Regions from separate parts of the Streptomyces sp. NPDC046197 genome, predicted to be linked through region 2. Evidence: riboswitches for the same ligand, from Rfam matches in the RefSeq annotation. Region 2 holds a riboswitch; the other holds the start of a gene.

What was found. A riboswitch is a leader RNA that binds a small molecule or an ion and turns the genes downstream of it on or off. The one in region 2 is predicted to bind guanidine.
Region 1: another riboswitch for guanidine. It lies ahead of AB0A61_RS32960 (MBL fold metallo-hydrolase); the one in region 2 lies ahead of AB0A61_RS09740 (multidrug efflux SMR transporter).

The regions. Positions count from the first base shown of each region.
Region 1 is NZ_JBEYZY010000034.1:11,503-27,316, forward strand. Features, by position in the region: gene AB0A61_RS32895 (TauD/TfdA family dioxygenase) at 1-828, shown strand, start outside; gene sbnB (2,3-diaminopropionate biosynthesis protein SbnB) at 825-1,895, shown strand; gene sbnA (2,3-diaminopropionate biosynthesis protein SbnA) at 1,949-2,989, shown strand; gene AB0A61_RS32910 (4'-phosphopantetheinyl transferase superfamily protein) at 3,044-3,724, opposite strand; gene AB0A61_RS32915 (tetratricopeptide repeat protein) at 3,906-4,304, opposite strand; partial or broken gene AB0A61_RS32920 (tetratricopeptide repeat protein) at 4,354-5,610, opposite strand; gene AB0A61_RS32925 (hypothetical protein) at 6,454-6,738, opposite strand; gene AB0A61_RS32930 (SigE family RNA polymerase sigma factor) at 7,032-7,544, shown strand; gene AB0A61_RS32935 (hypothetical protein) at 7,541-8,425, shown strand; gene AB0A61_RS32940 (G1 family glutamic endopeptidase) at 8,491-9,330, opposite strand; gene AB0A61_RS32945 (hypothetical protein) at 10,216-11,172, shown strand; partial or broken gene AB0A61_RS32950 (PP2C family protein-serine/threonine phosphatase) at 11,325-11,876, opposite strand; partial or broken gene AB0A61_RS32955 (SAM-dependent methyltransferase) at 11,872-12,135, opposite strand; guanidine-III (ykkC-III) riboswitch at 12,297-12,363, shown strand; gene AB0A61_RS32960 (MBL fold metallo-hydrolase) at 12,376-13,269, shown strand; partial or broken gene AB0A61_RS32965 (hypothetical protein) at 13,305-13,933, opposite strand; gene AB0A61_RS32970 (hypothetical protein) at 14,144-14,266, shown strand; gene AB0A61_RS32975 (ABC transporter ATP-binding protein) at 14,375-15,814, shown strand, end outside.
Region 2 is NZ_JBEYZY010000005.1:228,723-241,682, forward strand. Features, by position in the region: gene AB0A61_RS09715 (DUF1707 domain-containing protein) at 1-555, opposite strand, end outside; gene AB0A61_RS09720 (ATP-binding cassette domain-containing protein) at 589-1,572, opposite strand; gene AB0A61_RS09725 (ABC transporter permease) at 1,587-2,390, opposite strand; gene AB0A61_RS09730 (ABC-2 family transporter protein) at 2,491-3,291, opposite strand; gene AB0A61_RS09735 (transglycosylase domain-containing protein) at 3,666-6,191, shown strand; gene AB0A61_RS09740 (multidrug efflux SMR transporter) at 6,185-6,505, opposite strand; guanidine-III (ykkC-III) riboswitch at 6,543-6,615, opposite strand; gene AB0A61_RS09745 (co-chaperone GroES) at 6,663-6,965, opposite strand; gene AB0A61_RS09750 (DUF3618 domain-containing protein) at 7,084-7,413, opposite strand; gene bcp (thioredoxin-dependent thiol peroxidase) at 7,564-8,031, shown strand; tRNA gene AB0A61_RS09760 (tRNA-Leu) at 8,105-8,188, shown strand; gene rdgB (RdgB/HAM1 family non-canonical purine NTP pyrophosphatase) at 8,241-8,843, opposite strand; gene AB0A61_RS09770 (hypothetical protein) at 8,892-9,299, opposite strand; gene rph (ribonuclease PH) at 9,512-10,249, opposite strand; gene AB0A61_RS09780 (PTS glucose/sucrose transporter subunit IIB) at 10,370-10,603, opposite strand; gene AB0A61_RS09785 (PTS transporter subunit EIIC) at 10,772-12,067, shown strand; gene AB0A61_RS09790 (PTS transporter subunit EIIC) at 12,208-12,960, shown strand, end outside.

The DNA.
Region 1 (15,814 bases), on a different contig from region 2:
GACCTGTCCAAGGCCACCTCGGTCCTGACACGGCTGGCGAGCAGCCTGATGGACGAAAGGGAGGCGTTCGCCGCACGACGCGCCTACGGCAACGGCGTGTACTCGTCGTCGAAGTGGCCGCCCAACCAGCAGATGTGCATGCACCACGAACTCAGCTACGCCCTCCGGTTCCCGGCCATGCTGCAGTTCGTGTGCCTGAGCGCTCCCACCAGCGGTGGTGCGACCGCCCTCGCCGACTCGCCGACCGTGCTCGATGCCCTGCCCGACGCGCTCGTCGAGCGGTTCGAGCACGAAGGATGGCTGCTCACCCGTAACTACAACGAAGACATCGGCGCCTCCTGGGCCGAGGCGTTCGGCACCGAGGACCGAGCGGCCGTCGAGGACTACTGCCGCACCACCGCGATCGAGTTCGCCTGGCAGCCCGACGGCGGGCTGCGTACCACGCAGCACCGCAGCGCCGTGATCCATCACCCCGTCACGGGGCGGCGCTGCTGGTTCAACCAGATCGCGTTCCTCAGCGAATGGACGCTGGATCCGGAGATACGGGAGTACCTGGTGGATCTCTACGGCGGCGACGGACTGCCGTTCAACACCCGTTACGGGAACGGCGATGCGATGTCCCCGGACACCGTCGACCTGATCAACAAGGTCTACCAGGCCCACACCGTGCGCGAACCATGGCGCAACGGCGACCTCCTGCTCGTCGACAACGTGCGCACCGCCCACAGCAGAGAGGCCTACGAGGGACCGCGCGACGTCGTCGCGGCCCTGGCCGACGCGGTGCGACTGGCCGACTGCTCGCCGACCGTGGAGGTGATCCCATCATGACCACCACCTACTCCCCCGCGCCCCGGCTCACCGCGTCCGGGCCGCTGCGGGTGCCGCCCTTCGCCGTCGTCTCCGGCGCGCAGGTGCAGCGTGTGCTGCAAGGCCGCGAACAGCGCATCGTGGAGCTGGTCGAGGCCGCCTACCGGCTGCACGCCGAAGGGGGTTCGGTGAACCCGCCCTCCTATTTCCTGCGGTTCGACGACCGCCCGTCCTCCCGGATCATCGCGCTGCCCGCGTCCATCGGCGGCGAGACACCGGTCGACGGCCTCAAGTGGATTTCCAGCTTCCCGCACAACGTCACGGCCGGGATCCCTCGGGCATCGGCGGTGCTCATACTCAACGACCACGACACCGGCTACCCGTTCGCGTGCCTCGAGAGCTCCATCATCAGCGCTTCCCGTACGGCGGCGCTGGCCGCGCTGGCGGCCGACCGGCTCAGCCGTCACCGGCCGCGCCCCACCCGCATCGGTTTCGTCGGCACAGGGCTGATCGCCCGTTACATTCACACGTTCCTGGCCGGCACCGGCTGGTCGTTCGAGCATGTCGGCGTGTTCGACCTGTCCCACGCCAACGCGGCAGCTTTCCGATGCTGCCTGGAACAGTCCGGGGCCGTCGGGCAGATCACCGTGCACGACAACGCCGAGCAGGTGATCCGCCTCAGTGACCTGGTGGTCTTCGCCACCGTCGCACCCCGACCCCACATCCACGACCCGGCGTGGTTCGCCCACGGCCCACTCGTACTCCATGTGTCGCTGCGCGACCTGGCGCCCGCGGTTCTGCTCGCGTCGGCCAACATCGTCGACGACGTCGAACACTGCCTGCGAGCCGAGACATCACCGCATCTGACCGAGCAGCTCACCGGCAACCGCCAGTTCCTCGACGGCACCCTGGAGGACGTCCTGGCCGGGCGCGTCACACCGCCACCGGACCGTCCCGTGGTCTTCTCGCCCTTCGGCCTGGGAGTACTCGACCTGGCCCTCGGCAAGTACGTCTACGACCAGGTCGCCGGGTCCGGAGAGCTGCACGTCGTCCCGGACTTCTTCCACGAGCTGAACCGCTACGGATGAGCGGCCGCCGGCACAACCGGCGCCGAGCGGCTCTTCAACCCACGGAGGCCATCGTGCCAGTCATATCCGAGCCCTACAGCTTCAACGAGGAGGACCTCTACGTCGACCTGCAGTCGATCTTCGGTTCTCCGCTGTTCCTGAAGTGTGAGGGCTTCAACTTCGCCGGCTCGATCAAGCTGAAGCCGGCGACGGAGATGGTCGAGGCCGCGGAGCGGACCGGCGTCATCACGCCCGACTCGGTCCTGGTGGAGTCCTCGTCGGGCAACATGGGCGTGGCTCTCAGCGTGATAGCGGCCAGCAAGGGCTACCAGTTCCTGTGTGTGACGGACTCGCGCTGCAACCTGTCGACGCGGTTGTTGATGGAGGCGCTCGGCGCCCGGGTCCACGTCGTCACCGAGCCCAGCCCCGACGGCGGTTTCCTCGGCGCTCGTCTCGACTACGTCCGCACGCGGTGCGTGGCGGACGAGCGGTACGTCTGGCTGAGCCAGTACACCAACGCGAACAACTGGAAGGCGCACTACCACAGGACGGCACCGGCGATCGCACGCTGGTTCCCGCAACTTGACGTCCTGTTCGTCGGCGCGGGCACCGCCGGAACGCTCATGGGCTGCGCCCGCTGGTTCAGGCACTGGCACCGGCATGTGCGGATCGTCGCGGTCGACACCGTCGGCTCGGTGACCTTCGGCGGGCCGCCCGGACGCCGGATGCTTCCCGGGCTGGGCATGAGCATACGACCGCCACTGCTCGACACCTCGTACGTGGACGAGGCCATTGAGGTCGAGGAGGCCGACACCATCCGGGCCTGCCATCGCCTGGCACGGCACGGTTTCCTCTTCGGCGGCTCCACGGGCACCGTGGTCAGCGGGGCGATCGATTGGCTGACCCAGCGCCACACACAGGCCCTCACCGCGGTGGCCATCGCCCCGGACCTCGGCGAGCGCTATCTCGACACCGTTTACCAAGCCAACTGGATACAGGATCTCTACGGCGACGACGTCCTGGGCTCCGACGCGCAGGCCCGTTCCGGTCCTCGTGACGTCCGGCCGGCACCGTCGGCGCAGTCCCCCGCACCCGGGCGCCGCAGTCCCTGTTGAACGGATGACGGGTTGGACGGTCGAACGGCGTGCTCTTGCGACTGCCACGGCCTGCTAACGTCCCGGCGCGGCCGGCACCAGCGGTCCGGACCGTGCCACCGCGACCGCCGTCAGCACCAGGCCGGCGCGCACCACGAAGCGCCCGTCGAACCGGGTCGGCGCCGTCCCGGCGATCGCGGGCTCGAGCAGACGCCCGTGAAAGGTCCCGTCGGACGAGTCCACGGTGACGGACACATCGGTGAAGTCGAGCCACTTGAAGGTGAGCGGGAACCACGCCTTGTACATGCTCTCCTTGGCGCTGAACAGGACCCTGCCCCAGTGGACACTGCCCCGGGGCAGGGCATCGAGAGCCGCCAGCTCGGCCCGGCTGGCGATCTCACCCAGGACATCGTCCGGCAATCGCTCGTGCGGCTCGCCGTCGATGCCGACGGCCGCCAGGTCCCGCTCCGGCGCCACGGCCGCGGCGCAGTAGCCGGGGCAGTGCGTGATGCTGCCGACGACCCCTTGCGGCCACACAGGTTCGCGATGCGCTCCGATCGGAATCGCGACGGCCGGTCGCCCCAGTGCTCGCAGTGCGCGCCGGGCACAGATCCGGCCCGCGGCGAACTCCCGCTTCCTCGGCTCCGCCACCCGCCCCAGCGCCGCGGCCTCCTCCGGCAGGAGCTGAACCTCGCAGTCGTGCCCGACGATCTGCGCGGCCCGCGCGACGGCCGGCAGCAGCTCGGCGATCGACACCTCCGGTCTCGGGCACCCGCACTCGGAGCCTCGGGCCTGCCCAGGAGGGAGCGAGGGCCACGCCATAGCAGCAGTCTCGCCCACCTGTGTCTGTCGTGCACCTTCCCGTGAGCGACTGCGTACCGCGCAGAGCTGTGCCACCCGATCGCGGCGTTCCCGTCCGGCTCGGCGTCCGTCAGGTTCAGAAGGGTGCGCCGGTTTCCAGGGCGGCGAGGCTCTCCCGCGTCGCCGAGGTTCTTGGGTGCTCCGGGCCCAGGGTGCGCGTCTGCACGGCCAGGAGGTCCCGAAGCTCCGCGACTGCCTCCGGAAGCCTGCCTTGCCGGGCCAGTGTCCGGCTGAGGGCGAATCGGGCGTCGCCCGTCAGATGGTGATCACGTCCGAGCACTTGGGTCTCCGCCTCGACGATTTCACGCAACTCCGTCTCGGCCTCCGCGTGGCGCCCCTGCGCCGCCACCGCCCGTGCCAGTTCGTAGCGTGCGTCCAGGACGTTCACATGGCTGGCTCCGAGTACCCGTCTCTCCATGTCCAGCACGCTGCGCAGTTCCGCCTCCGCTTCCGCGAAGCGGCCCAGTTCCGTCATGGTTGCGGCCCGGTTGGAGCGAGCCTGGAGGGTGTAGGGGGTGCTGGGCGCCGAAGACGCGTACGCGGGTCTCGACCAGTTCCTCGTAGATCAGCGCCGCTTCCGCGTAGCGCCCCTGCTCGACGATCTGCAGGCCCAGGTTGTTGTAGGTCATCAAGGTGTACGGATGGTCAGGGCCGAGCACCCGGATCCGTGTCTGCAACAGGTCGCGGTATCCCGCTTCCGCTTCCGAGCGGCGCCCTTGCTCGCCGATGGCCCGCAGCAACCAGTGGCGCGTGGCAAGGGCCTCTGGATGATCCGGTCCCAGTACCCCGAGTTGGTCCTTCAGCACATCGCGGCAGGCCGCTTCGGCCTCAGCCAGTCGTCCCTGTTCCAGGAGCAGGTGTGCGCATTCTTGACGCGTCGCCAGGGTGGCGGGATGTTCCGGGCCCAGGGCGTCGAGCTGGCCCCTCAGAATGTCGCCCAGCTGCGTCTCCGCTTCCGCCCAGCGCCCCTGGTAGAGGGCTGCGAGGGCCTGTTGACAGCGGAGGCCGAGCACCGCCTCGTGTCCGGGACCGAGCACGTCCGCCTGGCGGAGGGCAGCGCGTGTGACTCCTTCCGGAGCCGACCATGCTCCGCTCCACCTCAGTGCCGAGCAGGTACGCACCACGGTCCACGCGACGGCGGAGAGCCCCTCGTCGTCCATTGCCGCGGGAGGCAGGGAGAGGAGCGACAGCACATGCGGAAGTAGCCGCAGCCAGGTGGGCCAGTCCTCGGGGCTGTCCTGCCGCAGGTCGTCGGCGGCGACTCGCAGGGCCCGGGCGGCGGTCGTCGTCGACCGTACGTCCAGGTGCTGGCGGCTGGAGGCCACCACCAACGGGTGCACGACGACGCCGGCGGTTCCCTCTGTCCCGGCGGGCGCGGCCAGTTCGACGAGGCCCACCGACAGCAATGCCTCCAGTCCCCTTCGCACGGACGTGTCCGTCAAGCCGAGGCTGTCGCCCAGTACCTGCAGAGACAGAAGCGCGGAAGGGACGTCCACCGCGGGCGCGTAGCAGGACAGAACCCTCAGCAGTGGCCGGGCCTGCCCCGTGTCCTGGGCCTCCAGGGCGTCCAGGGACAACTCCCAGGTGTGTGTCACCTCCGAACGGGGGTCTCCTCCGGCGCTCATCAGAAGGGGAAAGCGATCGTTGAGCGCCTCCAGATAGGCGCTGAACGTGCGCTCGGCCGCAAGGCGACCCCAGGTAGACGCCGGCCTGGTGAAGCCCCAGGGGCAGGCCGCCAAGGCGCTGGGACAGCACCTGCGCCTCTGCCGGAGCGCCGGCATGGGGAGCCAGCTCTTGGCGGACCCGGGCGCCGTCAGCGGCCTCCAGGCACGGGACCGCTTCGATGACGGCGTGCCGACCCCAGACTCCGGGGTCCACGACTCGGCTGGTGACAACGATCAGACCCGAACACGTCGCGCGAAGCCACCCGCTGCCATCTCCTACGGAAGCGTCTCCGAGAGCCAGGGCGGCGGTGTCGTCCGCGTTGTCGAAGACGAGTAACCAGCCCTGTTCCCGCTCCAGCCTGTCCCACAGAACATCGGCGGCGTTGCGGGCTCCCGCCCTGGCCTCCGCCACCTGGGCCGGCGGCGCCCCGAGGGCGAGGGCCAGCCCGAGCAGGGAACCGGTGAGCGATCTCTGCTCGGTGGCGGACACCCACCACACCTTGCGGCCCTGGTGCTCGGCACCTTCGGCCAACGCGAGGGCGAGAGTCGTCTTGCCCGTGCCGCCCAGACCGCCCAGTACCCGGAAACGGCCATCGGGTTCGCGCAGACACCTGCTCAGCAGTTCAAGCTGAGCTTCTCGTCCGTGCACCTCGCCCAGTCGACCGGTCGGCGGGCTCAGTGTCTGTGCCACGTGTGCCGTGCCGGAAGTCCCCTGCTGGGCAGCACCGGGGTCGGCCACATGGGGTGCACGCCGCGCCGTGTCCTGGGGACGTGCCGGGGTCGCTGCGCGGCGCGGGAGCCGTCGGCTGCCGAAGCTGAATGATCGCCACAGCCACACTCATGACGCCCGCGACAGTCCCCACCACGGTGAGCGCCGTCGCCAGGTCCACTCAGCCGACTATAGGGTGCGGCGCGGGTCCGGCAGCCGGGATGCCACATCCTGATCGCAACGGATCGAGGCTATGCGGAAGCCACGACCTCCCCGGCCATGACCTGGGGCGGGTTGGGCATCAGCGACGCGAGGTTGTCCCGCACGTAGTCCGACGCCCGCGAGATCGATTCATCGGCACCGGCCTTGTCCTGGAAGACGCTGGTCGACACCATCACCGAGTTCCCGGCATCGAGCCAGTAGTAGGCCACGAAGCCGGGGATCTGGCGCATGAGCGGCACGAACCCCTCCTTCACGAGCCGTGCGGCCTCGGCCGGATCGGTCACGCCTTCATAGCGTCGGATTGCTGCGTACATGACTGGTCTCCTCCAGGGGTTCTGCGGTCCGTCGTCTCCTTGACACGCCCTACCCCTGCGGCAGCCGCCTTGCTCGCGAGGCGCCCGGCAATCACCGGAAGGGCCGCCGTCGGTGATCCGAACGGCGGCTTCGGGTCTCCGGCGCGACCTCTGCGCCCGCACACGGCGACGAGCTCGAAGCCGTGTGCAACCTTTGGCGGACCGGATTCCGTGTAGGACGTGTGGAAGGAGGGGACCTGGGTCGGCTGGGGACCGATGCAGGCAACGCGCCGATGCGTGAGACGAGGAGGAGCGTGACGGATTCCCGCGAGGCGGCCTTCCGTGCCTGGGTGCTCGAGCATCGGACGCGCCTGCGTACGACGGCGTTCCTGCTCTGCGGCGACTGGTACCTGGCCGACGACCTGGTCCAGGACGCGCTCGGACGGCTCTACTCCAGGTGGGAGAGAGTGGTGGCAGGCGGTGATCCGCGTGCGTACGTCCATCGGATCCTGTGCAATCTGAACACCGACTACCGACGGCGGCCGGCCCGACGCGAGATCAGCGAGGCCGACGTGGCCACCTTGGGCTCGCACCCGAACACCAGCATCGACGAGCGTGACGACGATCTGATCGCCGCCCTGCTCGCGATCCCGGTCGGCCAGCGGACCGTCCTCGTGCTGCGCTTCTTCGAGGATCTGTCCATCGAGCAGACCGCGAACCTGCTCAAGACCAGTTCGGGCAACGTCAAGAGCCAGACGAGCCGTGGCCTGGAGGCCCTGCGCTCCCGGCTCCGGGCACGACCGGCCAAGACCGAAGGAGCAGCGTGAACCCCGACAAGGCGCCGGAAGATCTCGCCGCGCGGATCGCGGCCATCAGCATCACTGCTCCTGCCGACCACATCGACATCGACGAGGCGGTCCGGGTGGGCTCGAAGCGGCGCCGGCGCCGGTGGCTCGCCGTCGCCGGCGTATGCGCCTGCGTCGTTGCCGTCGCCGGATCGGTGGCCGTGGCAACACAGATGAGGCACGACAGGAGCGTCACCACGGCTGCTCCTCAGGTCCGCGGGCCGGCCCTGGGCGCCGAACGTCTCACCGGGCGCTGGATCGCCGTTCAGGTCGACGGCCGCGACGTCTCGTCGTGGCGCGACGTCGGCGGCCTTCCGGCGAACATCGTCATCGGCGCCGACGGGTCCCCGGACACGTGGCAGGTGAACAGGGCCTGCGGCCCGCTGGTCGGCGCCGGATTCACGCTGCATCCGGACGGCTCGTTCGCTGCCACCTTGCCGCCGCGGCGCGGTCAGTCCTGCCCGATGCTGACGACGCCGACACCCGATCTCCTGGGGGCGGTCGCCCGTACCGCGTACGTGGTCGTGGACGAGCCGGGCGGCACGTCCGCTCGAACGCTGCGGTTCCTGGACAGCCACAGGCGCCTCGTCGCGCTGTGGCGTGAGGACACCGCGACGAGGTCGCCGGCCTCCGTGTGCGAGAAGGGGCTCGGACACGGTGCCGCCTTTGCGGGCACGTTCACCACCGTCGAACGGGTCCGCGACAAGCGTGAGTCCGCGACGAACCAGAACCCCGAGGAGGTTCTGTCCGGTGTGCCCGGCGGCACCGTCGCCATCCGCTGCGCGGTCACCGAGGCAGGCTCGACCGTCAGGTATGCGGTCACCGCCGGTGGCCAGAAGGTGAGGCTCCGGCCGGGCACGTGAGGTGCCGGTGGCCGCCGGGAGCGTAGAGCCGCTCCCGGCGTACCGGCAGTGCCGACTCCTTGCGGCTAGGAGCAGCGCTTCCAGGTCTGGTAGAACGAACTGGACGTGGAGTGGGTGTTGGTGAACATGGCGGCACCGGAGGAAGCGCCGTTGGTCGTCAGCCGCACCTCGGTGGTCGACAGCTTGAAGAGGTCCTTGAAGGTGCTGCCGTACCTGGCACCGGCGGCGCTGAACGTCTGTCGGCTGAACTTGCGCAGGCTGCCGAACGGCCGCTCCGTGATGAAGTCCGCGGTCCGCCCGTCGTAGTACCCCGACAGGCCCGACACGGTGACCGGTGACCAGCCGGATCCGGTGGTCCGGTCGTACCAGTGGAAGACGGCCTTTCCGGAGCCGTAGGTCATGTACTGCGAGATGACGTCGCCGGTCCGCTTCGTGGACCCGATGTAGACGAGCGGATTCTGGTGCGAGGCGTTGAGGTACTCGTACCACATGCGGGCACCGGTGGTGGCGGTGTCCGAGGAGCCCGCGTCGAAGCCCTGCTGGATCAGCTTGGTGGATCCCCCGTAACCGCCCAGACCGATCCACGGGGAGGCCATCGTGTTCCTGTTGGAGCCGCAGGCGGCGGAGTAGGTGGGGATGTTCTGGTCGTCGTAGACCTCGTTGTAGTTGGAGTGCCCGGTGGCGACGTAGCCGCCCCAGTTGCTGCTGTAGGAGACCCGCAGTGACGACTTGCGCGACGGTGCCAGGCACGGCACGGAGGGGACGGTCGCGCGATACCCCTTGTATCTCGCCCGCCATGCCGCCAGCGCCGTGGGGGCGTCCGGGGCGTTGAAGCCGTAGGCGCGTGCCGTCGCGGGGGCCGCGGTCTGCGGCCGGAAGCCTTGGGGCGGGACGGTCGTCGACATGGTCGCACCGCCCGGCAGACGGTACGTCAGCTCCTTCGCGGCCGCGGCCCGCACGGCTGACGCCGCTGACGGCGAGACGGTCTTCCCGTCCGCGCCGATGAGACGTGTCCGTGTGGCTCTGAGGGTCTGGCACCCCTTGGCCGGTGCCGCGTCGGCCGCCGGTGCGGCGTCCGCGGGGGTCGCGACGCATGCGACAGCCGCGACCACCATCGAACTGGCGACTACTAAGACTTTCCGGACATTCGAGCCCATTACTGCCCGTGACATCCTCATGTTGCTCCTTCGGTGTGGGACGAAGACATCAGCGGCTCAGGCGCCTTCACGCCCAGGCCGCTTGCCGATGGGGACAGGTGCCGGGCCGGCGAGACACGTGACTTCGGCCGCTGCCGTGCGCGTCGCCGCGGCACCGGCGGCCGAACTGCCGATCACGACCTCGCGGTCGGAACCCCAGCGGTTTGGAAGCCCATACCGAAGACGAACAGCCCGTCCATGCATCCCCCGTCGTGTACATGACACTGCCGTGCGCACACGCCCGCTGCGAGCGGCGCGATGGATGCATCCTATGGACCGGTTTGGGAACGCGTGGCTGGTTCTAGAAAATCTGTTCCCGCATCCCCTCGGAAGCTCCCGAGCCCGAGCTCCGGTTGCCCAACCGTGCCACCCACGCGCGACTTGACGAGTGGTCGGCGCGGTCACCTCGCCGGGGCGGGACGGCCGCCTGGCTGGATCTCGCCGCCGGCGACCGGGGGGAAGGCCCGCCGCCCGCGCCCGGCGCCAAGTGCACGCGTCTCGCCATACGAGCAGGTAACGCCTGGTGAGACGTGTAACCCATAACGATCCAGACGCATGTCTTGTCTGGGTCCTGGACTCCTCTAACCTCCGTTCATGGCATTTCTTTCAAGCCGTCGCAGAAGGGCGCGCCTGGCCCCGGAACTCGACGACGAGGCCCTGGGCAAGCTGCTGAAGTCCCTTTTGGCGATCACCAGAACTGGCACGATCGCGACGACGGACTTGTGTCTGGCCCAGATGTCCCGCCTCCTGAACCAGGACACGGGTGGCTGGGACCGCCGCACGCACCGTCTGTCCGTCCTGGCGGACTACCTGTCCGAGTCCCACCTGGCGTCGGCCTGGGCCACGCGTGAGCCGCACGATGCGAGCGCACACGTCCTGCACGCATGGACGCAACTCACACGCGGCCGCTCGCGGGGGCGGCTGGAAGACGCGGCCGCCGTCACCGAGACCTGTTTCCGGGCTGCCGATCTCGCACCGGAAGACCCGACGCCGTGGGTGGTGCTGCTCGGTGTGTCACGCCTGGAGCGCTGGGAGCAGCCACAGGTGTACGGGGTGTGGAACGAGGTGCTGGCACGCGACCGCTGGAACCGTGAGGCATACCTGAGCATGCTGGCCTACCTCACCCCGGAGGAGTCCGGATCACGCCTCCAGGTGCTGGAGTTCGTCGACGCCCTGTCCGCCCGTATGCCGGCCAACGCGGCCTGCGCGGCGACGGAGCTCACGGCCCAGGTCCTGCAGTACCACGCTGTCGTCGCCCGGGGCGGACTGGAAGCGCTCGTGGCACGCAACCACTGGTCCCAGGCGTCGGCGGCCCGGGCTCTGGAACGCGCGGTCCACTCGTGGGTCCAGCCGGCGTTCCTGCGCCATGCCGCCGCCCTTGCCGACCTGAACCTCCTTGCCTACGCCCTGATGGCGGCCGAACGGCGGCGCGAGGCCCGTCCGGTCTTCGAGGCACTCGGTGGCACGGTCACCGCCTGGCCCTGGCGCGTCGATGGCGATCCCGTGAGCGAGTTCGCGCAGGCACAGAGCAGGGCCGCTGCCGTCCTGTGAGCGATCCGGGGTGCAGCGCGCGGGAACGCTCGTACGGCCCGCCGGCAGCAAGGCTCCGGCCGGGCGGGCAGGGCGGGACGGTGTCACGACGCGTCGGTGTACCACTGTCTTGATCACGCTTTCCGTCGACCACCGGTCGCACTGACGGCCGGTCAGGAGTGGGGACGGACGAGGAGGAGCGCGATGTCGTCGCTGCTGTTGCGGGAGGCGGCATCTGCGACGAGGCCGTCTGCGAGTGCGTCCAGGGTGGCGTCGTCGCCCTCGGCGAGTCGCGCGGCGAGGTGGGCGATGGCTGCGCCGATGTCGGTGCCGGGGGTCTCGACGAGTCCGTCGGTGTAGAGGGCGAACACGGTACCGGGCGGAAGGGGGATCTCGGTGGTGGGGTAGTCGCTGTCGGGGTCGATGCCCAGCAGCAGGCCCGGAGGGACTTCGAGGATCTCGGTACGGGCGTCAGGGTGCCGCACCAGGGGTGGAGGATGCCCGGCGTTGGCGAGGCAGGCCCGGTGGCGGGACACGTCGATGCGGGCGATGAGGCAACTGGTGAACAGACCGGACTCGAGGTCGCCGAGGAAGCGGTTGGTCCGGGCGAGCACCTCGCCGGGGAATGCGCCGACAGTCGCGTGGGCGTGCACCGCGGTGCGGACCTGACCCATGAGAGTGGCGGCACTCGTGCTGTGGCCCTGGACATCGCCGATGACCGCGGCGGTCGGGGTGGTCCACGATCGCCCGTGGATCGCGCAGGTCGCCGAGTACGACGCTGGTGGTGCCGGAGTGGCCGAGCAGAGCGTCTGTGTGGGCGTTCACGATCGGGGCGTTGTCGACGTACGCCACGCGCACGTCCGGCGCCACTTCCTGGGCGGTCTCGTGCACGTTGGGCGAGGTGGGCAGGCCCGTACCGATGTCCAGGAGCAGGCGGACCCCGCTGCCGACGACGTGCCGGGCGGCCCGCCGCATGAAGCCTCTCGCCCGCGACGGTTGGCGACAGCTTCGCGTATCAACTTGACCGTGTCCGACGGTAGTTGCTGACAGGTGTGCCGGTCGCTGCGGCCGGTCGCTGCGCAGGACCGTGCCGAAGTACCGGCTCGGCCCTTCTTGGACCGGCACGGTGCGGTGATACGGTCGCCGTGGAGGCTCGTCGGGCCTGCCCCGGACGAGATGTGCGCCGTACCCGGCCTGCCAAGACGACGCACTTCGGGAGACGTCGTGGACGCAGGCGAGCGGTGGATCGATTTCGCCGGTGGAGTGCCCCGGCCACGGGGACTGGACGTTCGGTGGATTCATGGTTCACCGTCGGCCAAGCACAACACCGACCCTGACGTACAGGTCCATGCGTACGACGAACACACCTACGTCCTGCGGCAGAACATGGCCGTCGACTACGAGGCGCCGTTCCTGTTCCTGATGTTCGGAAATGCCAGGGCGGTGCTGATCGACACCGGTGCCACCGAGTCCGCGGAGTTCTTCCCGTTGCGCCGGGTGGTCGATGAACTGGTCGAAGGCTGGCTCGCCCGGAATCCGCGAGACGCATACCCTCTGCTGGTTCTGCACACGCACCCGCACGGGGACCACATCGCGGGCGACGCGCAGTTCACCGACCGGCCCGGCACCACGGTGGTGGACGCCGATCCGGCCACCGCCTGGAAGTACTTCGGATTCGATGCGAACCCCGACGCCGAAGCGCGAGTCGACCTGGGCGGCCGGGTGCTGGACTGCCTTGCCACTCCGGGCCACCACAGTGCTGCGGTGACCTTCTACGACCCCTGGACCGGTTTCCTGCTCACCGGCGACACGGTCTATCCCGGCCGGCTGTACATCGAGGACTGGCCGGCCTTCGCCCGCACAATTGACCGCCTGATCGACTTCTGCGAACGCAGAACGGTCTCCCACGTACTCGGCTGCCACATCGAGATGACGCGACGGCCCGGTGTCGACTACCCGGTCCGCACCACCTACCAGCCCGACGAGCCGCCGCTGCAGATGACCACCGGCCACCTGCGCGCGCTGCGTGCGGCCATCACGGAGATCGGTGACCGGCCCGGCAGACGGGCCTTCGCGGACTTCATTCTGTGCCCGGTCGACGCACACCACCGCGAGTGAACCCGGCGGCACCCAGGGGGCCGCGCTGTCCGGGCGCCCGCCTCCGTCGCGATCGCCCGCTCCAGCAGCGTCCTGGCCTCCGGCGTGCGCGCTCCCGCGGCCGGTCGGTCCGTCCGGATGTCCCACAGTTGCCACGGCGTGAGGTTCATCAGGGCGTCGGCGTACAAGGTCGTCACGTCGAGATCGTCGGGCGCCAGCCGGTGGACGGCCCGCATGCTGTCGGCGTAGGCGACGTTCCACACCGAGCAGTCCTCCGCGTCCTTGGCCTCCGCTCGCGGGTAGCGGGCGCGCAGTGCCTCGATGAGAGCCCGCTCCACCGGGGAGGCGGAGGCCTGGCGTGCGCGCGTTCCACGGCGGCATGCGTGCGCTCCACCGCCCGCGTCAGGTCCTGGTCGTCGAAGAAGTCCCAGGGCTTGTTGTAGTTGGGTCCCAGGGCATAGGCCAGGCCCCAGTCGGCCATGGCGCAGCCGGGATCCGCCTCGGCAGCCGCTTCGAAACAGCGGACCGCCTCCTCGTGGTGGAAGGCATAGGTCCAGATCAGTCCGCGGTCGAACCACGACTGGGCCTCGGGGGACGACGTCGTCACACACCGGCTGTGGCTGCCTAGGTCGTAGTGGTTCACATCGGCTCCCGGGAGTTGCCGACTCACCCGAAACCTACCCATTCCTCCCCGGCAGACCCGTCAGCCCGCCGGAAGGCCTGGTCGGCGAAACCCAATACCGCACCGGAGCACGACACGCTTGTGTGCGCCCATTGCGAGAAATCAGTAAGGAAAATGGATCCGATATTAACCTTGGCTTTTTTGAACAGGGCGCACTCCCCATCCGTATTCCTGGTCACCATCCGAAAGCCCGTTCAGAGAGGTGTAGCACTCATGTCCTTCGACAAGATCATGCTGGTCAAGAAGGCCAAGAAGAAGAAGAACGGCTGCGCCGGAAAGCAGGCGAAGAACCAGCACAAGAAGCACCATCGCAAGCACAAGAAGTGCGCCAAGTAGTAATCCGGCAGACAGTCGCATCGCGCCGGGATTCGTCCGCAGCGAACGTTGCGGACGAATCCCGGCGCTTCGTCGAATTGGGCACCGACCAGGGAGTATCGGCCCGCCATGAGTATCCGCCACGCCCGTATCTCGCCCTTGGCCGCGTTCCGGGCCTTCTGGCCGCTGGTGAGCGTCAACCGGGCGGTCGTCACGGCCTCCGCCGTGTTGCTGGTGATCTCCGCAGGATGCGACACGGCCGCGATAGGCCTCGCCGGCCGGCTCACCGACGACGTGCTGTCACCCGGGGACCTGGGCGCCTTCTGGGAGCCGGCCGTCACCTGGCTGGTGCTCGCCGCCGTTGGCGCGCTGGCCTCCGCCGCGGGCAGTTACCTCGCGGGCTGGACCAGTGAGCACTTCTTGCTCGGCCTGCGCGACCGGGTCTTCCAGCACGTCCAGCAGCTGCCGCCGGACGCCCTGGACCGGTACGGCACCGGTGACCTGGTCTCCCGGATGACCGGCGACATCGAAGCCGTGGAGTCGCTGGTGGCGTCCGCCCCGGTCGAGCTGATCACCGCTTCGGTCGGCGCCCTCGTCTTCGCCGTCGCCGCCTTCTGGACCAGCTGGCAGCTGGCCCTGATCATCCTGGCCGCCGCGCCGCTGATCTGGGTCGTCGCCCGGGTGTTCGGCACCCTGATGCGCAGCGCCAGCCGCGCGGAACGTGACAGCAACGGCCGGCTGGCCACCGTCCTGGAGGAGAACCTGACCAACATGTCGCTGGTCCAGGCGTACGGGCGACAGAAAGCGGAGCTCAGCAAGGTCCACCGCGAAGGGCGCACCTGGATGCGCTCCGGTCTGCGCCAGATCCGGCTCTCGGCGCTGTACGGGCCCCTGGGCGAGCTGATCGAGACCCTCAGCGTCCTGGCCGTGATCGGCGCCGGGGCCTGGCAGATCTCCGAGCACCACCTCAGCGTCGGCGGCCTGCTCTCCTTCGCCGCCTACCTCGGATACCTCCATCCACGCCTGCAGGAACTCGGCGAACTCCTGGTCAACGCGTCCTCGGCCACCGCCTCCTGCGAACGCCTCCTGGAGGTGCTGCGGACCGAGCCCGCATCCGGCAGCGACCGGCGGCCGGGCGACGCAGGCAGCGGTTCGCCGCTCGCCGAGCCGGTCCGCGGCGCGGTCACCTTCGAGGACGTCGGCTTCTCCTACCCCGGCAGCGGCAGGCCGGTGCTGCACCGGGTCCACCTGCACATCGCACCCGGCCTGCTGGTGGCGGTCACCGGCCCCAGCGGCTCCGGCAAGTCCACCCTCGGCAAGCTGCTGTTGCGGTTTCACGAGCCCGATCGGGGCCGGATCCTGCTCGACGGCCGGGACATCGCCGACCTCACGGTGGACGAACTGCGCCGGCACATCACCCTGCTGCCCCAGGACAGCATGCTCTTCGACGGTACCGTCCGCGACAACATCACCTACGGCCGGCCGGGCGCCTCCGACCAGGAGGTGCTCACCGCCGCCGACGCGGCCGACGCGCACGACTTCATCAGCGCCCTGCCCGAGGGCTACGAC
Region 2 (12,960 bases):
CACGCGTGGTGCGCCCGGTTCCGCGGCCACGCCCTCCTCGCGGTGGTCGAAGCCGCCCATGATGCCGATGCCGCGGACGACGACCTCGACGCCGGGCGGGACGATCACCTGCATGCCGCCCATGATCGCCACGCAGTTGATCTCGACCTCGCGGTCCGCGAAGTTCGCCTCGCGCAGGTCGATCTCGCCGCCGCCCCAGAAGGCGAAGCAGTTGAACCGCTTGGGCGCGGTCCAGCGCCCCTTGCGCTGGAAGCCGGACATGATGGCCACCGCCCAGGACGACGAGCCCTCGCCGCCGACGATCCGCCCCGCCCAACTGCCGCTCTCCGCAGGCTCCTTGCGCAGGGACACCGCAGGTGCGGTGACACCCGAGGCCGGCAAGTCCCGGGTGATCGGGGCCAGTTCCCCGTAGGTGCGCGCCTTGTAGGTCGCTTCCAGCCGTTCCTCGAACTCCTCCATGTCGAGGCGCCCCTCCGCGAGGGCGTCCCGCAGGATCTCGGCGACTCGTTCACGATCGGCGTCGGAGGCACGCAGCTCCGGGGCATCGTCGGTCATGGGCAGCAGCCTACGAGTTCCGGGTGCCGGGGGCTACGAGAGGGCTTCCTCGGCCGTCCCGGCGTACATCTTCGCGATCACGGACTCGATGTCCGGCTCCCGCACCGACAGGTCCACCAGCGGGTACTGCGCCGCGATCCGGGCCACCAGGGGCGCCGCCGACTGCGCCGCCGGAAAGGCCAGCCACTGCCGGGGGCCCTCGACCCGTACCACGCGCGCGGGCGGGACCTCGACGGGCGGCAGTTCACGCTCCAGGTCCACCACCAGCGTCCGTTCGCTCTCCCCCGCCTCGTGCAGTCCGGTGAGCGGGCCGTCGTACATCAGGCGCCCGTGGTCGATGACCATCACGCGTGAGCACAGCTGCTCGATGTCCTGCAGGTCGTGGGTGGTGAGCAGCACCGTCGTGCCGCGCTCGGCGTTCAGGTCGCGCAGGAACGCGCGGACCCTGGCCTTGCTGATCACGTCGAGGCCGATGGTCGGCTCGTCGAGGTACAGCACCTCGGGGTCGTGCAGCAGGGCCGCCGCGATGTCGCCGCGCATCCGCTGGCCGAGCGACAGCTGCCGTACCGGGACGTCCAACAGAGAGCCGAGTTCGAGGAGTTCGATGCAGCGGTCGAGATTCTCGCGGTAACGACCGTCCGGGATCCGGTACATGCGGTGCATCAGCCGGTAGGAGTCGATCAGCGGCAGGTCCCACCACAGGGTCGTGCGCTGCCCGAACACCACCCCGATGCGCTGCGCGAGCCGGGTCCGCTCGCGCGCCGGGTCGATGCCGGCCACCCGCAGCCGGCCGCCGCTCGGGGTCAGGATGCCGGTGAGCATCTTGATGGTGGTCGACTTTCCGGCCCCGTTCGGGCCGATGTAGCCGACCATCTCGCCGCGTCCGACGCGGAAGGACAGCGCGTCGACCGCCCGTACCCGCCGTCGCTCGCTGCGCAGGAAACCGGTCTTCTTCCGCACCTCGAAGACCTTCTCGACCCGGTCGAGTTCGATGAATCCGCCGTCCACCGCCGTCACCGCCGCACGCCCCTTCAACTCCCCGTACTCCGATACGACCTGAGCCCCGCCCGCCAGGCCACCCCCGCCAGCGCACAGCACGCGGCGGCCACCAGCGGGGGTGTGAACGCCGCCCACTGCGGCAGGTCCAGTGGATACGGCCGCCCGAGGACATAGGTCGCGGGCAGCCAGTTGACGAACGCCAGCGGCAGTACGAAGGTCACCCCGCGCACCAGCTCCTTGGCGAACACCGTGGGCGGGTACTGCAGCAGGGTGGTGCCGCCGTAGGTGAAGGCGTTCTGCACCTCGGAGGCGTCCTGGGCCGCGAACTGGAAGGCCGCGCCCGCCACGAACACGGCGCAGAAGATGCCGAAGCCGCTGAGCAGCATCACCGGCATCAGCAGCACTCTCGGCGGCGTCCAGTCGATCTCCAGGGTGCTCAGCGCGTAGCCCAGCACCAGCGCGCCCTGCGTGACCCGGCCCAGTCTGCGCAGCCCGAAGCGGTCGGCGGCGACCTGCGCGAGTACGGGCGCGGGGCGCACCAGCAGGGTGTCCAGGGTGCCGTCGCGCACCCGGCGGCCCAGCCGGTCCATCGACCCGATCGCGAGGTCCGCAAGCCCGAAGGACACACTGGTCAGCCCGTACAGGAACGCGATCTCGGGCAGCGTGTAGCCGCCGAGCGCGTGCACCCGGGAGAACATCAGCAGGATGGCGACGAAGTCCAGCGCGGTCGCCGCGAAGTTCCCGAACGTGGTCATGACGAAGGAGGCCCGATAGGCCATCGTGGAGCGGATCCACATCCCGGCGATCAACCGGTAGGCCCGCACGGCGTCCGCCACCCGACTGCCCGCGGCGGCTGGACCACGCCGGCCGCCCCGGCCGTCGTACCCGGACCTGGCGTCCTGCGCGTACCCCGGGCTGTCCGGGTGTTCCGTCGGTTCAGCCACCCTGGACCACCACCCGCCGGGTCGCCACCGTCTGCACCAGTCGTCCGGCCGCCAGCAGCGCCACCGCCCACGCCCCCTGGAAGGCGTACGTGGTGAGCGGGTCGGCGTGCCCCAGCAGGACGTCGGCCGGGGCCTGGAGCAGCGAGGACCACGGCAGCGCGCGGACGATCTCGCCGAGCGCGCCCGGGAAGACGTTCAGCGGCAGCAGCATCCCCGAGCAGAAGAACCCCGCCAGCCACGCCATCTGGACCACGCCCGTGCCGTCCAGCAGCCAGAACGCGCTCAGCGCCACCAGGAACCGGATCCCGAAGCCGACCAGCATCGCCAGCAGCACCGCGCCGAGGAACGCGATCCAGGTCACCGCGTCCGCCGGCAGGGCCACCGGGAAGCACAGCGCCCCGAAGCCGAAGGGGATCACTCCCCGCCCCAGCAGCTGGAACAGCGCCCGCCCCAGGTCGCTCGCCAGCCACCACAGTTGCAGGTCGGCGGGCCGGTACAGATCGATCGCGATGTCACCCGTACGGATGCGTTCCATGAGCTCGTCCTCGACACCGCCGCCCCCGATCGCGAGCGTCGACAACAACGCCTGCCCCAGCCAGACATAGGTCACGGCCTGGGCCGCGTCGTACCCCCCGAGGTGCGGCCGCACGTCCCACAGCGCGAGGTACGTGTACACCAGGATCAGGCCGAACACCGTGTTGGTGAACACCCCGGCCGCCGTCGCGGCCCGATATGTCGCGTACCGCCTGAACACCCCCGCCGCGACGGCCACGTACAACCGCCCAGCGCCCACGTCAACCGCCTCCCCGTCCACCCGGCACGAAGCGCAGGAGCCTAGCCCGCCACCAACGGCGGGCGCCACGGGTTTTCCGGGCGACGGGGGCGGTGGCGTGGGCGCGACGGTGACCGGTGGGATGGGCGGGAGCGGCGGCCGGGCGCGACGGGGGGAAGCGGCGGCCCGGTACGACGGGCGGAAGCGGCGGCCCGGGACGCCGGGGCGGAGGCGGCGGCCACGACCGGTCGGGGGGCTTTTCGGCCATCGCGAACCGGGCCGCGGTCGGGGAACGGATCGGCGGATGGGACAGTCTTCATCAGAGGAGCGCAAAGAGCGCCAGAGGCGTACGGGAACGACGTACGACGCACGTACCACAGGAGTCTCCGCAGACCATGAGCGACGAGCCGCAGGCGAAGCAGCCGAACAAGGGCTTGGCACGCACAGAGCCCCCTGGGGCTGCCCAGTCCGTTCCCGCGCCCGGAACCGGCTCGCCCGCCACCGGGCCCGCGGCCGGGGGCGCCACCGGCGGCGGTCAGCCCAAGCGCCCGGGGCGCACCGGCTGGCGTCGGCTCGTCCCCACCTGGCGCATGGTGGTCGGCTCCTTCTTCGTCGTCGTCCTGCTGCTGGTCGGCGCGTTCTTCCTCGGCTACTCGATGGTCAAGATCCCGCCCGCCAACGCCCTGGCCACCAAGCAGAGCAACGTCTACCTCTACGCGGACGGGACCGAGATCGCCCGCGACGGGCAGATCAACCGGGAGAACGTCGGCCTCGCCCAGGTCTCCAAGGACGCCCAGCACGCCGTGCTGGCCGCCGAGGACCGGGACTTCTACACCGAGTCCGCCGTGGACCCCAAGGCGATGCTGCGCGCCGCCTGGAACACCGCCACCGGCAAGGGCAGGCAGTCCGGCTCCACGATCACCCAGCAGTACGTGAAGAACTACTACCTGGGCCAGGAACAGACCGTCACCCGCAAGGTGAAGGAGTTCTTCATCGCGATCAAGCTGGACCGCAACCAGTCCAAGGACAAGATCCTCGAGGGCTACCTCAACACCAGCTACTTCGGCCGCAACGCCTACGGCATCCAGGCCGCCGCGCGCGCCTACTACGGCATGGACGCGCGTGCCCTCGACCCGGCCCGCGCCGCCTACCTCGCCGCGCTGGTCAACGCGCCCAGCGAGTACGACGTCGTCGCCCACCCGGAGAACAAGGCCGCCGCCCTGGCCCGCTGGAACTACGTGCTGGACGGCATGGTCAAGAAGGGCTGGCTCAGCACCTCGCAGCGGGCCGGCATGAAGTTCCCGATGCCGGGTGACCCCACGGTGCCCACCAGCATGTCCGGACAGCGCGGCTACATCGTCACCGCCATCAAGGACTACCTGACCAAGAACAGGATCCTCAGCGCGGACGAGCTCGACGCGGGCGGCTACCGCATCACCACCACCCTGCAGAAGAACAGGCAGGACGCGTTCGTCGCGGCGGTCAACGACAAGCTGATGTCCAGGCTGGACAGGAAGAACCGCAAGGTCGACACCTACGTCCGCGCGGGCGGCGCCGCGGTCGACCCCAAGACCGGCAAGGTCGTGGCCATGTACGGCGGCATCGACTACGTCAAGCAGTACACGAACAACGCCACCCGCCGGGACTTCCAGGTCGGTTCCACCTTCAAGCCGTTCGTGCTCACCTCGGCCGTCCAGAACCACTCCGAGACGCGGGACGGCCGCGCCATCACCCCGAACACGCTCTACGACGGCACCAACAAACGCCCCGTCCAGGGCTGGAACGGCTACTACGCCCCCGAGAACGAGGACTACCGCTCCTACGGCAACATCACCGTCCGCGAGGCGACGGACAAGTCCGTCAACGCGGTGTACGCGCAGATGGCCGTCGACGTCGGCTCCGACAGGGTCAAGCAGACGGCGATCGACCTCGGCATCCCCTCCGCCACTCCCGACCTGACCCCCAGCCCCTCCATCGCGCTCGGCCCGGCCACCGCGAGCGTCCTGGACATGGCCGAGGCGTACGCGACGCTCGCCAACCACGGTGAGCACGGCGTCTACACGATGATCGAGAAGGTCACCAAGGACGGCTCCGAGATCGTCGAGCTGCCCAAGGAGACCAACTCACAGGCCGTCAGCCGCGAGGCCGCCGACACCACCACCGCCGTCCTGCAGAGCGTCGTTCAGAACGGCACCGGCACCCCGGCCCAGGCCGCCGACCGCCCCGCGGCAGCCAAGACCGGTACCGCCGAGGAGGACACCGCGGCCTGGTTCGCCGGCTACACCCCCGACCTCGCCACCGTCGTCTCCGTCATGGGCCAGGACCCGGTGACGGCCGCCCACAAGCCGCTGTACGGCGCCCTGGGGCTGGACCGCATGAACGGCAGCGGGCCGCCCGCCGACATCTGGGCGCAGTTCACCAAGAACGCCCTGAAGGGCGCCCCGGTCACCGACTTCGACCTGCAGGTGCAGAGCGGCGCCGACCAGCCCCCGCCGCCCCCCACCGTGCAGACGCCGGGCATCGGCGGCCAGGACGCCGGCGGCACCGACACCACCGGCGGCGAGGACACCCAGGGCCAGGACCAGGGCCAGACCGACGGTCAGACCGGCGGCCAGACACCCGGCGGGACCACCGGGGACACCACCGGGGGCACCCCCACGACCGGCGGCGACACCACCGGAGGCACGCCGACCACCGGCGGCACCACGGGCGGGAACGACGGCGGCACCACGGGCGGCACGCCGACCACCGGCGGCACCACCGGCGGGAACAACGGCGGGAACACCGGCGGCACCACGGGCGGAGACCCCGGGGGCACCACCGGGACCACCGCGGGCGGAAATCCGGGAGGCACGACGGGTGACGCCGGTACGACGACCGGCACCGGAGGCACACAGCACCTGGCCGCCGGACGTCAGTGACCCGAGGTCGCCTTGAGCCCCACCACGGCGACCAGCAGCAGACACACGAAGAAGATCCGGGCGGCGGTCGCCGGCTCCCCCAGCGCCACCATGCCGACCACCGCCGCACCGGCCGCGCCGATGCCCACCCACACGCCGTAGGCGGTACCGATGGGCAGGGACTTCGCGGCGTACGACAGCAGCAGCATGCTCGCGAGGATGCCGACGCCGGTGAGCACGCTGGGCAGGGGCCGGGTGAACCCGTCGGTGTACTTCATCCCGACCGACCAGCCGACCTCCAGCAGACCGGCGACGACGAGCAGGACCCAGGCCATGACGGCACCTCCGAGACGACTTGCGGATCACTGACCGGGTGCGTCGTCTTTGCGTACGTCCCGGTACGGCGCGTCTCGTCGGGCTCCTTCGACGTTAGCAAGGGGACGGCAAGAAGGGGCTGGTGACGATGGTCACCAGCCCCTTGTCCGGACTCGTCTACAGGTACAGGCCGGTGGAGTCCTCCGAGCCCTCGAACCGGTCCGCCGCCACGGCGTGCAGGTCACGCTCGCGCATCAGCACGTACGGGGTGCCCCGCACCTCGACCTCGGCGCGGTCCTCCGGATCGAACAGCACGCGGTCTCCCGGTTCCACGGTCCGCACGTTCTGCCCGACCGCGACGACCTCCGCCCACGCCAGCCGGCGTCCCACCGCCGCCGTGGCGGGAATCAGGATGCCGCCGCCCGAACGCCGCTCGCCCTCACTGGTGTCCTGCCGGACCAGCACACGGTCGTGCAGCATCCGGATGGGCAGCTTCTCGTGATGGGTGCTGTTCTCGCTTCTGTTGCCGCTCACACCTTGAACCTACCTGCCTTCGGCACTTCCGTACGCGGGTGGGTCGCCAGGGCCGGACAAGGCCCTAGTCCCGACGCCGCCGTGCCCCCAGGGCGAGCAGCCCGACGAGGCCGACGGCGACGAGCGCGACCGGCACCACCCGCTCCAGCCGCGGCGCGCCGTCCTCGTCCACGAACTGCGCCCGCACGTCGCTCACCACGCGGTTGACCTGCACGTAGGCCCGTCCAAGCGTGTGATCGATGTTGGAGACGACCTTGGCCTTGGCGTCCCCGACGATCGTCTTGGGGTGCACGCGCACCCCGATCTCGTCGAGCGTCTCGGCCAGCACCTCGCGGCGGCGCCTGATGTCCGCCTCGATCTCAGCCGGGGTTCTGGTGTCCGCGGTGTCCGCCACCGTACCGCCTCCGAAGTCAACTGATGCCTGTTCAGGACAGTCTGTCAGTTCCGCGTCCGACCGTGCTGTCGGCACCCCCGGTTAGGCTCGGACCGGAACGGCACCGACCGCGGTGACGACCACTGATCCGCCTACGAGGAGACGAGCCCGATGACCGAGCGACTCCAGCCCGGGGATGCGGCCCCCGCATTCACCCTTCCCGACGCCGACGGAAACGAGGTGTCGCTGGCCGACCACAAGGGCCGCAAGGTCGTCGTCTACTTCTACCCGGCGGCCCTCACCCCCGGCTGCACCAAGCAGGCCTGCGACTTCACCGACAACCTCGACCTCCTGGCCGGCGCCGGGTACGACGTGATCGGCATCTCCCCCGACAAGCCGGAGAAGCTGGCGAAGTTCCGCGAGAAGGAGAGCCTGCGGGTCAAGCTGCTGGCCGACCCCGACAAGCAGGTCCTGGAGTCCTACGGCGCCTTCGGCGAGAAGAAGCTCTACGGCAAGACGGTCGTCGGCGTCATCCGCTCCACGGTGATCGTCGACGAGGAGGGCAAGGTCGAACGCGCCCTGTACAACGTCAAGGCGACAGGCCACGTGGCAAAGATCATCAAGGATCTGGGGATCTGACCACAAGCCTCGCGGCCCGACTTGACCTGCCCGTAGACTGAGCGCCGCGCGGTCGGGCACCCCGACCGCCCGAGCGGCCGTGATGGAACTGGCAGTCATGCTGGGTTTAGGTCCCAGTGGGTTCACGCCCGTGTGGGTTCGAGTCCCACCGGCCGCACGCCGTACGAAGGCCCACCCGGTACCAGCAGCCGGGTGGGCCTTCGTCTTCGTCAGCCCAGCAGTTCCCTGACCACCGGCACCAGCGCCCGGAACGCCCTGCCCCGGTGGCTGATCGCGTTCTTCTCCTGCGGCGTCAGCTCCGCGCACGTCCGGGTGTCGTGGTCCGGCTGGAGGATGGGGTCGTAGCCGAAGCCGTTCGTGCCGGCGGGGGTGTGGCGCAGGGTGCCGCGCAGTTGGCCCTCGACGACCCTTTCCGTGCCGTCCGGCAGGGCGAGGGCGGCCGCGCAGGCGAAGTGGGCGGTGCGGTGTTCGTCGGCGATGTCCGAGAGCTGGGCGAGGAGGAGGTCGAGGTTGGCCTTGTCGTCGCCGTGGCGGCCCGCCCAGCGGGCGGAGAAGATGCCGGGTGCGCCGCCGAGGACGTCGACGCAGAGCCCGGAGTCGTCCGCGACGGCCGGCAGGCCGGTGGCGCGGGCCAGGGTGTGGGCCTTCAGCAACGCGTTCTCGGCGAAGCTCACGCCGGTTTCCCTGACGTCGGGGATGTCGGGGTAGGCGTCGGCACCGACGAGTTCGTGGGTCAGGCCGGCCTCGGCGAGGATCGCCCTGAGTTCGGTGATCTTTCCGGCGTTTCGGGTGGCGAGGATCAGGCGGGTCATGCCGTCCAGTATCCCGGCCGGGGCGGGGGCGGCTCGCGCTGCCCGGCGTTACGACGTGCAGACCTTCGTCAGTTCGCCGGCCGCGTCGGTGACCGGGCTGAGGTCCGGTGTGCGGTCGCCGTTCTTGACGGCGGTGCGGACGTCGCCGACCGCCTTGTCGAGGTGGTCGACGGCCTTGTTGACGTCGGCGTTGTCGGTCTTGTCGCCGATCTTCCGCAGGTCCTTCTCGATCGAGGCGAGGGACTTGTCGGTCTGGGTGGGGTCGTTCGTGGCGCTCTCCACCGCCTGCTGGAGATTGGTGACGCTGTCGGCGATGGAGTCGGCGGTGTGCACGCAGTCGATCGCCTTGTCCACCGCGCCGCACCCGGTCAGCGCACCCGCGGTGAGTGCGAGGGCGGCCGCCGTGGCGGCGACGGCTGCGCTGCGGACCGGGCGTCGGCGTCGGCTCGCGGCCATGGCTGGGTTCCCTCCCCGTTGTGGGCGCCCGTGGGCGGTCCCGTTCCTGGCCGGGCGTACGGCGATGGGCCGTACGCCCGTACCGGTAGGGACGCGGGGGCGCGCGGTGGGGTTGCCCTTGCCCGCCGGGCTTCTTGGGGTGCCCTTTACTGTGCGCGGGTCCTGTGCGCGGGTCCTGTGCGCGGCTCGTCGCGGCCTGGTTTGCGGAGGCCCTACTTGGCGAGGGTGGTCTCCAGTGCCGCGCGCTGGATCACGGCGAGTTCGGCGCAGCCGGTGACGGCGAGGTCGAGCAGGGCGTCGAGTTCGGCGCGGGCGAAGGGCTCGGCCTCCGCGGTGCCCTGGACCTCGACGAAGCGGCCGTCGCCGGTGCAGACGACGTTCATGTCGGTGTCCGCCTTGACGTCCTCCTCGTAGCAGAGGTCCAGCAGCGGCACGCCGGAGACGATGCCGACGGAGACCGCGCTGACCGTGCCGGTCAGCGGCTGGCGGCCGGGGCGGATCAGCTTCTTGGCCTGCGCCCAGGCGATCGCGTCGGCCAGTGCGACGTAGGCGCCGGTGATGGCCGCCGTGCGCGTGCCGCCGTCGGCCTGGAGGACGTCGCAGTCGAGGACGATGGTGTTCTCGCCGAGCGCCTTGTAGTCGACGACCGAGCGCAGGGAGCGGCCGATGAGGCGGGAGATCTCGTGGGTGCGGCCGCCGATCTTGCCCTTGACGGACTCCCGGTCGCCGCGGGTGTTGGTGGAGCGGGGCAGCATGGCGTACTCCGCGGTGACCCAGCCCTCGCCGCTGCCCTTGCGCCAGCGCGGGACGCCTTCGGTGACGGAGGCGGTGCAGAAGACCTTCGTGTCGCCGAAGGAGACGAGGACGGAGCCCTCGGCGTGCTTGCTCCAGCCGCGTTCGATGGTGACCGGGCGGAGTTGTTCGGGGGTGCGGCCGTCGATTCGAGACATGACCTCGAGCCTAGTCCCCCACGTGGAAGGGGCCCCTCCCGCGGTGGGAAGGAGCCCCTGGGGGTGAATTCCGGAGGTGCGCCGGCGTTCACCTGTTCACGCGTTCAGGTGTTCGCGTGTTCACATCATGTCTTCGATCTCCGCCGCGATCGGGTCGGCGTCGGTGCCGATGACGACCTGGATGGCGCTGCCCATCTTCACGACGCCGTGGGCGCCGGCGGCCTTGAGTGCGGCCTCGTCGACCAGTGAGGGGTCGTTGACCTCGGTGCGGAGCCGGGTGATGCAGCCCTCGATCTCATCGATGTTGTCGATGCCGCCGAGCCCGGCAACGATCTTCTCAGCCTTGCTGGCCATGTTCCTTCTCCCCTGATCCGAACCGCTTTGTCGCAGTAACCCACAGTTGGCCCATCTTCGCGAGCGGCCGTGTCGTGGGTGCCGAATGATGGCGTCACGACAGCGGAACCGTGCGCCAACTGGTCTACACCAGCTTGCGGGCGGTGGCCAAACGCGCGGAAGGACGCCATGAGTGCCGAGAGCGCCCCCAGCACGGCCGGCCCTGCGCGCGCCCGCTGGAACACCCTGTTCCAGGGCTTGCAGAAGATGGGCCGCAGTCTTCAGCTGCCGATCGCCGTGCTGCCGGCCGCGGGCATCCTGAACCGGCTCGGACAGCCGGACGTCTTCGGCGACCAGGGCCTGGGCTGGACGAACGTCTCCAAGGTGATGGTGGGCGCGGGGGGCGCGCTGCTGGACGGTTCCCTGGGTCTGCCCCTGCTGTTCTGCGTCGGCGTGGCCATCGGCATGGCACGGAAGGCCGACGGTTCGACGGCGCTCGCGGCGGTGGCGGGCTTTCTCGTCTACTACAACGTGCTGCGCCAGTTCCCCCACTGCCCCGGCGGCTCGAAGGTGCTCCCCTCCTTCGGCTGCCAGGCGGCCGACGGCAGCCTGAGCACCTTCACGTTCCAGAACCCCGGGGTGTTCGGCGGGATCGTCATGGGTCTGCTCACCGCGTTCTTCTGGCAGCGGTACCACCGGACACGGCTGGTGGACTGGCTGGGGTTCTTCAACGGCCGCCGGCTGGTGCCGATCATCATGTCGTTCGTGGCGATCGTGGTCGCGGCCGCCTGCCTGTGGGTCTGGCCGCCGATCGGTCACGGCCTGGAGAGCTTCAGCGACTGGCTCTACGCGCTGGGCGCCTGGGGCGCGGGCGTCTTCGGGGTCGCCAACCGTGCGCTGCTGGTGGTGGGTCTGCACCAGTTCCTGAACGTGCCGATCTGGTTCCAGTTCGGCAGTTACACCAAGCCCGACGGCACGGTGGTGCACGGCGACATCAACATGTTCCTGGCGGGCGACCCGAACGCGGGCCAGTTCACCTCGGGCTTCTTCCCGATCATGATGTTCGCGTTGCCCGCGGCGGCGCTGGCGATGACGCACTGCGCAAGGCCCGGCCGCCGCAAGGAGGTCGGCGGTCTGATGCTGTCGGTGGCGCTGACGTCGTTCGTCACGGGCATCACGGAGCCCCTGGAGTACTCGTTCCTGTTCATCGCGCCGGGGCTGTACGCGGTGCACGCGCTGCTGACCGGGGTGTCGATGGCGGTGACATGGGGGCTGGGAGTGCACGACGGGTTCAGCTTCTCGGCGGGCCTGATCGACTACGTCATCAACTGGAACCTGGCGACGAAGCCCTGGCTGATCATCCCGATCGGCCTGTGCTTCGCCGCGGCGTACTACGCCGTCTTCCGCTTCGCGATCACGAGGTTCGATCTGAGGACTCCGGGCCGGGAGCCGGAGGACCAGGTCGAGGACGTCACCAAGGCCTGAGCGCCGGTTTCGGCGGGGCCGGAGCCGGTACGCCGCGTAGCGGTGCGGTCGCAGGAATCGCGGGTTCCTTACGCCACCTTCATCTGCTAAAACAGGTCTACACCACTGAGTGGTGTAGACCACCACCCGTTGGAGGACGTATGAGCACCGCCACCGCGACAACGGCGGCTCCCGCGAAGAAGCGGGGATCCGGCCTGTTCCAGGGCCTGCAGAAGGTCGGCCGCAGCCTGCAGCTTCCGATCGCCGTACTGCCGGCGGCGGGCATCCTGCTGCGGCTCGGGCAGCAGGACGTGCACGACAAGCTGAACCTGCCCGACAAGGTCACGGCGGTGTTCGCCACGGCGGGTGGCGCGATCTTCGACAACCTTCCGATGCTGTTCTGCATCGGTGTCGCGATCGGCTTCGCCAAGAAGGCGGACGGCTCCACTGCGCTCGCGGCCCTGGTCGGCTTCCTGGTGTACAGCAACGTTCTGAAGGCCTTCCCGGTCACCGAGGCGAAGGTGCAACCGGGCGCGGACATAGCGGCGACCTACAACAACCCCGGTGTCCTCGGCGGCATCCTGATGGGTCTGCTGGCCGCGGTGCTGTGGCAGCGCTACCACCGCAAGAAGCTGGTGGACTGGCTCGGCTTCTTCAACGGCCGCCGGCTGGTGCCGATCATCATGGCCTTCGTGGGCACCGCCATGGGCGTCTTCTTCGGACTGGTGTGGAAGCCGATCGGTGAGGGCATCTCGCACTTCGGCGAGTGGATCACAGGTCTGGGCGCCCTCGGTGCCGCTCTGTTCGGTCTGATCAACCGCGCGTTGATCCCGGTCGGCATGCACCAGTTCGTGAACACGGTCTCCTGGTTCCAGATCGGCGACTTCAAGAACTCGGCGGGCCAGATCGTCCAC